DNA from 2 places in the Oerskovia sp. Root22 genome. Region 2 is predicted to be linked to the other one. Evidence: riboswitches for the same ligand, from Rfam matches in the RefSeq annotation. Region 2 holds a riboswitch; the other holds the start of a gene.

Region 1 (4,407 bases), on a different contig from region 2:
GGCCGGTCCCCACGGCGCGGCGGCGGGCTCGATGTAGAGGGAGCACGTGCTGACGCCGTACATCGTGACCTGGTGGACGGTCTCCGGGGGGATCCACACGGCGCGGTGCGTCGGGACGACCCAGCTGCCGTCGTCCGTCTCGACGTGCATGACCCCGGTCGCTCCGTACAGCAGCTGCGCCCTGCGGTGACGGTGCGGGGTGAGCACCTCGCCCGTCGCGTAGTCGGTGCCGATCGGGAGAACGTCGCGCGGGACGTCGTCGACCTGGTCGAGCGGGGTGTTGCGCACACCGCGACCCTACCCAGCGCTGGCGTGATCGCGAAAGAACCTGGCACATCCGCGGATGCACGCCACGGGGCTTGCTTCTTAGCGTGGACCCTGATGTTTCTCGTCCTGCTCCTGTCCGGATGCCTCACCGGCGTCACCACCGTCCTCTTCGGCTTCGGCGGCGGCTTCATGATCGTCCCGTTGCTGCTCTGGCTCCTCTCGGGGCCCGGATCCGCGCCGCTCGCCGAGGACATGGGGATGCACGTCGCGGTCGCCACCTCGTCCGCGGTCATGGTCGTCAACGCGGGCGTCGCGACGTTCGCCCAGCACCGTGCAGGGACCTTGAGGACCGACGCGCTCTGGCCCCTCACGGCGTTCATCGCCATCGGCGCTGCGCTCGGCGCCTCGGTCGCCGGCCTGGTGCCCGGCGAGGCGCTGCGATGGGCGTTCGTCGTCTACCTCGCCGTCACGCTCCTCAACGCGGTGCTGCGCCCGGGGTTCCTCGCCACAGCACGCCCCGCGCGTCCGCTGGGCCGAGCGACGACCTTCGTCGTCGGGCCCGCGGTGGGCGCGGTCGCGGCGCTGCTGGGCGTGGGCGGCAGCGTCATGACGGTCCCGCTCTTCCGTCGCCACGGCTGGTCCATGACGGACTCGGCCGGTCTCGCCAACCCGCTCGGCCTGCCCGTCGCCGTCGCCGCCTCGATCACCTACGTGGTGGCCGGCGGCGCCTCGGCATCGGTCCTCGGGGCCGGTCACCTCGGCTACGTCGACCTCTCGGCCTTCGTCGGCCTGGCGATCGGATCCGTCCTGGGGATCGTCCTCACGCGCCGGTTCGTCGGGCGGATGCCGGACCGCGTGCACGCCCGGGCCTACCTCGTGCTGCTCGCGGTGGTCCTCGTGGCGACCGTCGTCGTCTGACGGGCTCGGCTTCCGATCAGTTGTCAGAACGTGGCCGGTGGTGACCCCGGGCCGCTTCTGACAGCTCGGCGGTAGCGGCGGGTCCGGCCGACTGGCTGCGGAGCCCCCGGATCAGTTGTCAGAACGTGGCCGGGGTATGGCCCGGCCACGTTCTGACAACTCATCCGCGGCGGTGGTCGTGGAGCGCACCTCGGGAGCGACGTCCCGGGGTCACCGCCCCGCTCGCACGCTCGTGCCCGGGAACGCACGAGGCCCCGTCCACAGTGCTGTGGACGGGGCCTCGTGGGCGGGAAGATCAGCCGACGCGGACGAACGTCGGGTTGTTCTGCCAGATCTTGCTGTACTTGACCGTGCTGCCCGGGGTCGTGGCCTCGATCTGCATGCCGTTGCCGGCGTAGATCGCGACGTGACCGGGGGTCCAGATGATGTCTCCGGGGCGAGCCTCCGAGGCCGAGACGGCCGTGCCCGCGTTGCGCTGCGCACCGGACTGGTGCGGGAGCGAGACGCCGAGCTGTCCGTACACGTACTGGACCAGGCCCGAGCAGTCGAACCCGCTGGGCGAGGAGCCGCCGTACACGTAGGGCACGCCCACGTACTTCATGGCGATGTCGACGACCGACGAGCCCGAGGCCGCGGGCGCCGGGGCGGCGGCCTGGACGGTCTTGGTCGCGGCGGGCGCGGCACGCTCGACCGAGCGCGACGGCGCGGCGGCACGCTGCGGTGCAGGCGCGGGAGCCGGCTCGGGCTCGGGCTCCGGCTCGGGCTCCGGTGCGGGGGTCACGGCGACCGGGGCCTGCTCGATCGCGAGCGCCGCGTCGGCGGCGACCGTGACCACGGGGCTGGTCTGCAGGGCCTCGCGGGCCTGAGCGGTGACGGCGGCGAGGTCGACCGTGCCGACCAACGTCTTCGCCTGGTCGGTCGAGGGGGCCGCGTTCGCCGGAGCCGTGAAGACCGAGATCAGCAGGCCGGACGAGGCCGCGACGACGGCGCTGCGGCGGGCGACCGAGCTGACGCTCGACGCGGCGGATCGTCCGAGGGACGTCAAGGGGGTGATGGGACGGTGCGCAGCACGATGGCGCGCGGACGTGCGTGAGGTCACGAGTGTTCTCCTGGACGCCTGAGAGGTCAGCTGTCGGGTTCGGGTCGGAGAAGCTCACCCGGCCGTGCGGACCGAGGTCCGTGCGGCTTCACCCCAAGGACACCGTCTCCGGTGCCCACAAGAATGGGTCCCCCACCCCTGTCATGGGTGTAGTTCGTGGCCTCGGGAGGTGACAGGGTTCGGCGTCCACCTGAGGGCTCCGGCGAGAGGGTTCTCTGCGAAGCAGAATCGACGGTACATGGCAAGAGAGGGATTGTCACAGTGAGGTAACGAACTCCGCGAGTCGGACATCGATCCCTTTCGTCGACGAACCGCACCTTCTGCGAGAGGGCGCGCGCCGCCGTCGGGCACGGCGGGACGCCCCGCCTCAGGCTGGCTTGGTCGCCTTGCCGTCCAACCACAGGGTGTCCGACTCGTCGCGGTGCGTACCGGTCGACCCGACGTGCTTGCTGTCGATCGTGGGCCCCTTCTTGATGACGTGGACCAGCGCCATCGCGTGGCCACGACCCAGGTCGTAGTCCTCCTTGAGCCACTCCACGATCACGCCGGCCTTGACCGACGGGTCGTCGTAGCCCTTCTGCTGCGCGATCGTCAGGAGCTCGCGCGGGGTGAGCCCCGTCTTGTCCTCGATGGTGTCCAGGTACGCCTGAAAAGACATGGGGTCCTCGGTTCTCTCGGTCCAGCAGGTGCGGTCGAGGGGTCAGACCGCACCGACCAGCAGAACTCATCGGTCAGGACGGCGCACCTTCTGGTCGGTGCCGCACGCGCCGCGCGACCCAGCCGCGCTGCGCGGCCAGGACCCCCGCCTGGAAACGGCTCGTCGCACCGAGCACCTGGAAGAGCGTCGCCACGTGCCGACGGCACGTGCGGACGCTGATGCCGAGGCGACCGGCGATGGCCTCGTCCGTGAGCCCCGCGCTCAGCCCCGACAGGATCGAGACCTGCACCGTCGTCAGCACGGACCTGCCCCCGTCCTGGGGCGTCCCGACGATCTCCGACAGCTCCCTGTCGACCATGCTGCCCCCCTTCTCCCGACGTCCGGGAGTGTAGCCACGGCGGGCCGCTACCGGCCGGTAGCGTTCGCGCGGGGCGGGGCGGGGCGGGGCGGGGCGGGGCGGGGCGGGGCGGGGCAGGCGCGAGGCGGCGCGAGGCGGCGCGAGGAAGGCGCGCGGTGCTACCGCCCGAGCAGCCCGTCGATCTCGGCCATCTCGGCCGTCTGCACGTCGACCATCTGCTGCGCGAGGTCCTGCAGGTCGGTGTACCCACCGTCCGCGATCTCGCCCTGCGTCATCGCGATCGCGCCCTCGTGGTGCGAGTGCATGAGCTCGAGGAACGTCTTCTCTGCCTCTGCCACCGCTGTCGCGTCCCCCGCGCTCGCGTCCGCGAGACGTTCGAGCGACCCCATCTGGTCGCCCGTCAGCATGCCGTTCGCGACGTGCACCGAGTGCATCTGCATGAGGTCGTCCTGCCCCCACGCGTCGGCCCAGCCGCGCATGATCCCGATCTCCTCGGCCTGCCCGTCGAGGATCCGCTGCGCGAGGTCGCGCGTCGCGTCGCTCACGCCGTCGACGGCCAGGATGATCTCGCTCATCTCGACGGCCTGCTCGTGGTGCGGGGTCATCATCGCGAGGAAGTGCAGGTCCGTGTCGTTCGCCTCGGCCGGCGCCGCCCCCTCCGGGGCGGCCGACGAGGCCGGCGCCTCCGCCTGGGGTGCATCCCCTCCGGTCGAGCACCCCGCGAGGGCTGCTGTCACGACGAGCGCGGTGAGGACGGCGGGCAGCTTCTTCATGAGGACTCCGGTGTGTCTCGGGATCGCCGGGGCACGCGGGCGCCGGTGCGGCGAGCGTCCGAGCAGCGTAGGTGCCGAATCTGGGAGTCGGCTGTGCCTCGCGAGGCGAGCCCCGCGGGACCGCAGCCCGACGGCGCCGCGCGCGTGGCGCCGTCGGGCTGCGGTTGCGGACGTGGTGGGCCTAGGCCCTCAGCGGGCGTCACGCGTCAGACGGGCCCCGAGCGTGGCCGCAGCGATCACGCCCGCCGCCGCGACGAAGACGATGTCCTTGAGCACGTACTGCCCCATGAGCGTCATGCCGTCACCGAACAGCTCGCCGGCGAACAGCACCACG
Region 2 (4,407 bases):
GCCAGGCGTAGACGTCGACGCCGTCCGCGAGCTCGGGGAGCGCGACCGACCCCGGGGGAGCGGTGACGACCTGCGAGGGCTCGAGGAACGGTGCGCGGGTGGTCGCGGTCGCGAACTTGGCGCCGAACTCGCCGAACGCGGCGTGCTGGGCGCGCTCGCGCACCAGGCACAGCGTCGCGACGTCCCAGAACGCCGACGACCCGCCGTTGCCGAGCACGACCTCGTACCCCTCGGGGGCGTCGAACAGGTCCGTGAGCCCGGAGCGGATCCGGCGGACCAGGGACTTGACCGGTGCCTGGCGGTGCGAGGTGCCGAGCACGGACGTGCCGGCCTCGACGAGCGCGCGCACCTGTGCGTCGCGGACCTTGGAGGGCCCGCAGCCGAAGCGGCCGTCGCTGGGCAGCAGGTGCGGGGGGACGGTGATCTGGGTGGGCTCAGGCACAGGGCAACGATAGTCCGGCCTGGCGCGAACACCGTCGGGCGTCCACAATGTCGGTGGCTCGGACCTAAACTAAGGTCAGCGGCCCGCCGGTGCGGCAGGTGCCCCCAAGCCCCCAAGCGACAGGAGCGCGACGTGACCGACCTGATCGACACCACCGAGATGTATCTGAAGACCATCTACGAGCTCGACGAGGAGGGCATCGTCCCCCTGCGTGCGCGCATCGCGGAGCGACTCGGACACTCGGGACCCACCGTCTCCCAGACGGTGGCCCGCATGGAGCGGGACGGTCTCGTCGTCGTGACGGGGGACCGTCACCTCGAGCTCACCCCGGACGGCCACGCCAAGGCTCAGCGCGTCATGCGCAAGCACCGCCTCGCGGAGCGACTGCTGACGGACGTCATCAAGCTCGACTGGGAGTTCGTGCACGTCGAGGCCTGCCGGTGGGAGCACGTCATGAGCGAGCTCGTCGAGAAGCGCCTCATCGGCCTGCTCGACCACCCGCACTACGACCCCTACGGCAACCCCATCCCGGGGCTCTCGGAGCTGGGTGAGGACATCCAGGAGATCGAGTACCTCGACGGCGTGGTGTCCCTGCCGGCGTACGTGGCCGCCGCGGACCGCGCGGGACGCCAGCCGGGCGGGCTGCGCGTGGTCGTGCAGCGCATCGCCGAGCCGCTCCAGACGGACACGGACCTGCTGGCCCGCATCGCGGCCGCGGGCATCCTGCCCCGCCAGGAGGTCACCGTCACGCCGGAGGCGGGGTCGTTCACGGTGTCCGCGGAAGGTGCGGAGACGGTCCTCGACCTGCCCGACGACGTCGCTCGCCACATCTTCGTCACGGCGCCCTGAGCGCAGCGCACCACGGGTTCCGCCGCCGCCCCGCACCCCCTTCGTGGGGTGCGGGGCGGCGGTGTTCTCGGCGCCTTCTCGGGGTGCCCGGGGCAACGATCTTGTGCCGGTTCGTCCTGCTATACCAGGCCTTTCCAGGGCGTCGTGACGGGAACGTGACATTCACCCGGAGGTCGTGTACGTTCGGTTCTGCTTCACGGATGAATCGTCCGTCGAGGCCCTTGCGCGGAACGCCGAACCCTGTCACCGCGCGAGGAGCACCACGACCCGATGACAGGGACGGGGGACCCAAATTCGGGTACCGGAAACGGTGCCCTTGGGGTGAAGCCAGACGGACCTCGGTCCTGACGGCCGGGTGATTCTCCCACCCGAACCCGACAGCTGACCTCGCAGGCGTCCAGGAGAGGTATCCAGTGAACGCAGTCACGACCGGCGCACGCCACCGTGCAGCGCGACGCCCGCTTTCCACCCTTGCTTCGGCGGCGACGGCTTCCTCCGTCGGCCGCCGCACCGCTGTCGTCGCTGCCTCGTCGGGACTGATCGTCTCGATGCTGGGTGCGATGCCCGCCAACGCTGCGCCCGTCGACCACGACACGGCCAAGCTCAACACCGTCGACCTGAACGCGCTCACGACGCAGGCCCGCGCCGCGCTCGAGTCCGCTCCGTCCGTCACGGTCGCCGCTGAGGCCGGCTTCACGATCGAGAGCGCGGCCGTCGCCGTGACCCCCGCTCCTGAGCCCGAGCCCGAGCCCGTCGTCGAGCGCGCCACGCAGGCCTCCTCGCGCTCGGCCGCACGCACCGCGAACACCACGGCCACCACGTCGACGACCGAGAAGGCTGCTTCGGTCTCCGTCCCGGCCTCGGCCAACGGCAGCGCGATCGTCTCGATCGCCAGCCGCTACGTGGGCGTCCCGTACGTCTACGGCGGCACCACCCCGGACGGCTTCGACTGCTCCGGCTTCACGAGCTACGTCTTCGCGCAGGTCGGCATCACCCTCCCGCGCCAGTCGAGCGCCCAGGGCAACGTCGGCACCAAGGTGTCGCGTGCCGACGCTCAGCCCGGCGACCTGATCTGGACCCCCGGCCACATCTCGATCTACGCCGGTGACAACATGCAGATCGACGCACCGCGTCCCGGCAAGACGATCCAGTTCCGTCAGATCTGGCAGTCGAACCCCACGTTCATCCGCGTCGCCTGAGTCCCCTCGCAGGCCTCTGAGCCTCGCGGGAGCGATCTTCCGCAGCTCGAACAGCACCCCGTCACCCTGCCTCGTGCAGGGTGACGGGGTGCTGTCGTTCGCGGGGGAGCGAGGGCCGGGCCGACGGCAGGCGGGCCGTGGGAGCGCAGTGCGCCGACGAGGGAGCGACCCGCCCCTCCGGGGGTCCGGCGCCTCGGTGGACTTTGCCTGTTCTTTCGATAGGTTTGTCTCAGGATGGTGCTTCACCATCGGGAGGAGATGAAACCATGACTCGTGCAGAGATCGTGCTCGTCGGGGTCGACGGTTCGGAGCCCAGCCTGCACGCCCTGGACTGGGCGGCTGCGTACGCGCGCCAGGTCGGCTGGCCCCTGCACGTCGTGTGTTCGTACTCGCTCCCGTCCTTCACCGCGGCCTCGCTCGACGGCGGCTACGCGGCCCTGGACGACACCGCGATCCAGGAGGGTGCCAAGGCGGTCCTGGCCGAGGCCACCCAGCGGGCCGAGGCCGCGGGCGTCAGGACGACCGCCGCGATCGCGACCGGCGACGCCGCCGGTGTCCTGGTCGAGCTCTCCAAGGACTACAGCCTGGTCGTGGTGGGGACCCGCGGGCGGGGTGGGTTCACCGAGCGTCTGCTCGGCACCGTCTCGTCGGCGCTGCCCGCGCACTCGCGGTGCCCCACGGTCGTCGTGCCCCTGAAGTCGGGCGGGGAGGGCGGCGAGCTGCCGGCGATCCAGCCGCTCAAGCGGATCGTGGTCGGCGTGGACGGCTCACCGTCGGCCGACATCGCCCTGCGGCACGCCATCAAGCAGGCCAGGGCGTGGAGCGCCGAGCTCGTCGCCGTCGCCGGCGTGCCCGTCGGGGCAGGGGCCGGGTTGCTCGCCTGGCTGCCGGCCTCGATCGACCACCAGCAGGTCCTCGACGACATCACCGAGGGGCTCAACGTCATCGTGGACCGGCACGAGGCCGAGAACCCCGACGTCCCCATCAAGCGGATCGTGCTCGACGGGACGGGGGCCGAGCTCCTCACGGAGTTCTCGACGGCCTCGGACCTCGTGGTGGTCGGGTCGCGCGGGCGTGGTGGGTTCACGGGGCTGCTCCTGGGCTCGACGAGCCAGGCGGTCCTGCACCACTCGGCCTGCCCCGTCATGGTCGTGACCAAGCGTTGCGAGGACGAGAAGCCCCCGGTGGCGAAGGGCGCCTCGGCGGAGGGCTGACGACACCGCACCGCGTGGACGTGCCGGAGCGGGCGTGATCTCGAGGTCACGCCCGCTCCGGCACGCCGGCGGCCGGGGCGCGTTCAGTTGCGCGTGCGGTACAGGTGCATGGTGATCGGCGCGAAGACGGCCGTGAGGAGCACCGAGGCCAGCAGGACCCACCCGATCTGGTCGAACGTGGCGGTGCCGGCCATGAGGGCGCGGACCGCGGTCGCGAGGTGGCTCACGGGGTTGATCTCGGCCCAGGTGCGTAGCGCCGAGGGCATGGTGTCCGGGTCGACGAAGATGTTCGACGCGAACGTCAACGGCATGAGCACCAGCATCGAGACGCCCATGACCGCGTTGGGCGTGCGCATCACGAGGCCCAGGATCGTGAAGATCCAGCTGATCGCGAACGCGAAGACCAGCAGCAGGGCGACGGCCAGCAGGACGCCGACCAGCCCGCCGTCGGGCCGGAAGCCGATCGCGAGCCCCAGGCCCACCGTGATGACCGACGCGATCGTGTACCGGACCGTGTCTCCCATGAGCGCGCCCACGATCGGGGCGGGCCGCCAGATCGGGAGCGAGCGGAACCGGTCGAACACCCCCTTGGTGATGTCGGTGTTCAGGGTGAAGCCCGTGTAGACCGTGATGATCAGGACCGTCTGCACCAGGATGCCGGGCAGCAGGTACTGCAGGTAGGTCGTCGTGTCCCCGGCGATCG

Evidence for each region. A riboswitch is a leader RNA that binds a small molecule or an ion and turns the genes downstream of it on or off. The one in region 2 is predicted to bind cyclic di-AMP.
Region 1: another riboswitch for cyclic di-AMP. It lies ahead of ASE15_RS19080 (C40 family peptidase); the one in region 2 lies ahead of ASE15_RS00450 (C40 family peptidase).

What each region holds. Positions count from the first base shown of each region.
Region 1 is NZ_LMIL01000013.1:62,832-67,238, reverse strand. It holds gene ASE15_RS19090 (helix-turn-helix domain-containing protein) at 1-288, opposite strand, end outside; gene ASE15_RS19085 (sulfite exporter TauE/SafE family protein) at 382-1,185, shown strand; gene ASE15_RS19080 (C40 family peptidase) at 1,481-2,284, opposite strand; cyclic di-AMP (ydaO/yuaA leader) riboswitch at 2,285-2,479, opposite strand; gene ASE15_RS19075 (DUF4287 domain-containing protein) at 2,652-2,942, opposite strand; gene ASE15_RS19070 (response regulator transcription factor) at 3,016-3,300, opposite strand; gene ASE15_RS19065 (DUF305 domain-containing protein) at 3,459-4,073, opposite strand; gene ASE15_RS19060 (DoxX family protein) at 4,263-4,407, opposite strand, start outside.
Region 2 is NZ_LMIL01000001.1:106,319-110,725, reverse strand. It holds gene serC (phosphoserine transaminase) at 1-442, opposite strand, end outside; gene ASE15_RS00455 (metal-dependent transcriptional regulator) at 575-1,291, shown strand; cyclic di-AMP (ydaO/yuaA leader) riboswitch at 1,513-1,702, shown strand; gene ASE15_RS00450 (C40 family peptidase) at 1,852-2,490, shown strand; gene ASE15_RS00445 (universal stress protein) at 2,757-3,704, shown strand; gene ASE15_RS00440 (ABC transporter permease) at 3,788-4,407, opposite strand, start outside.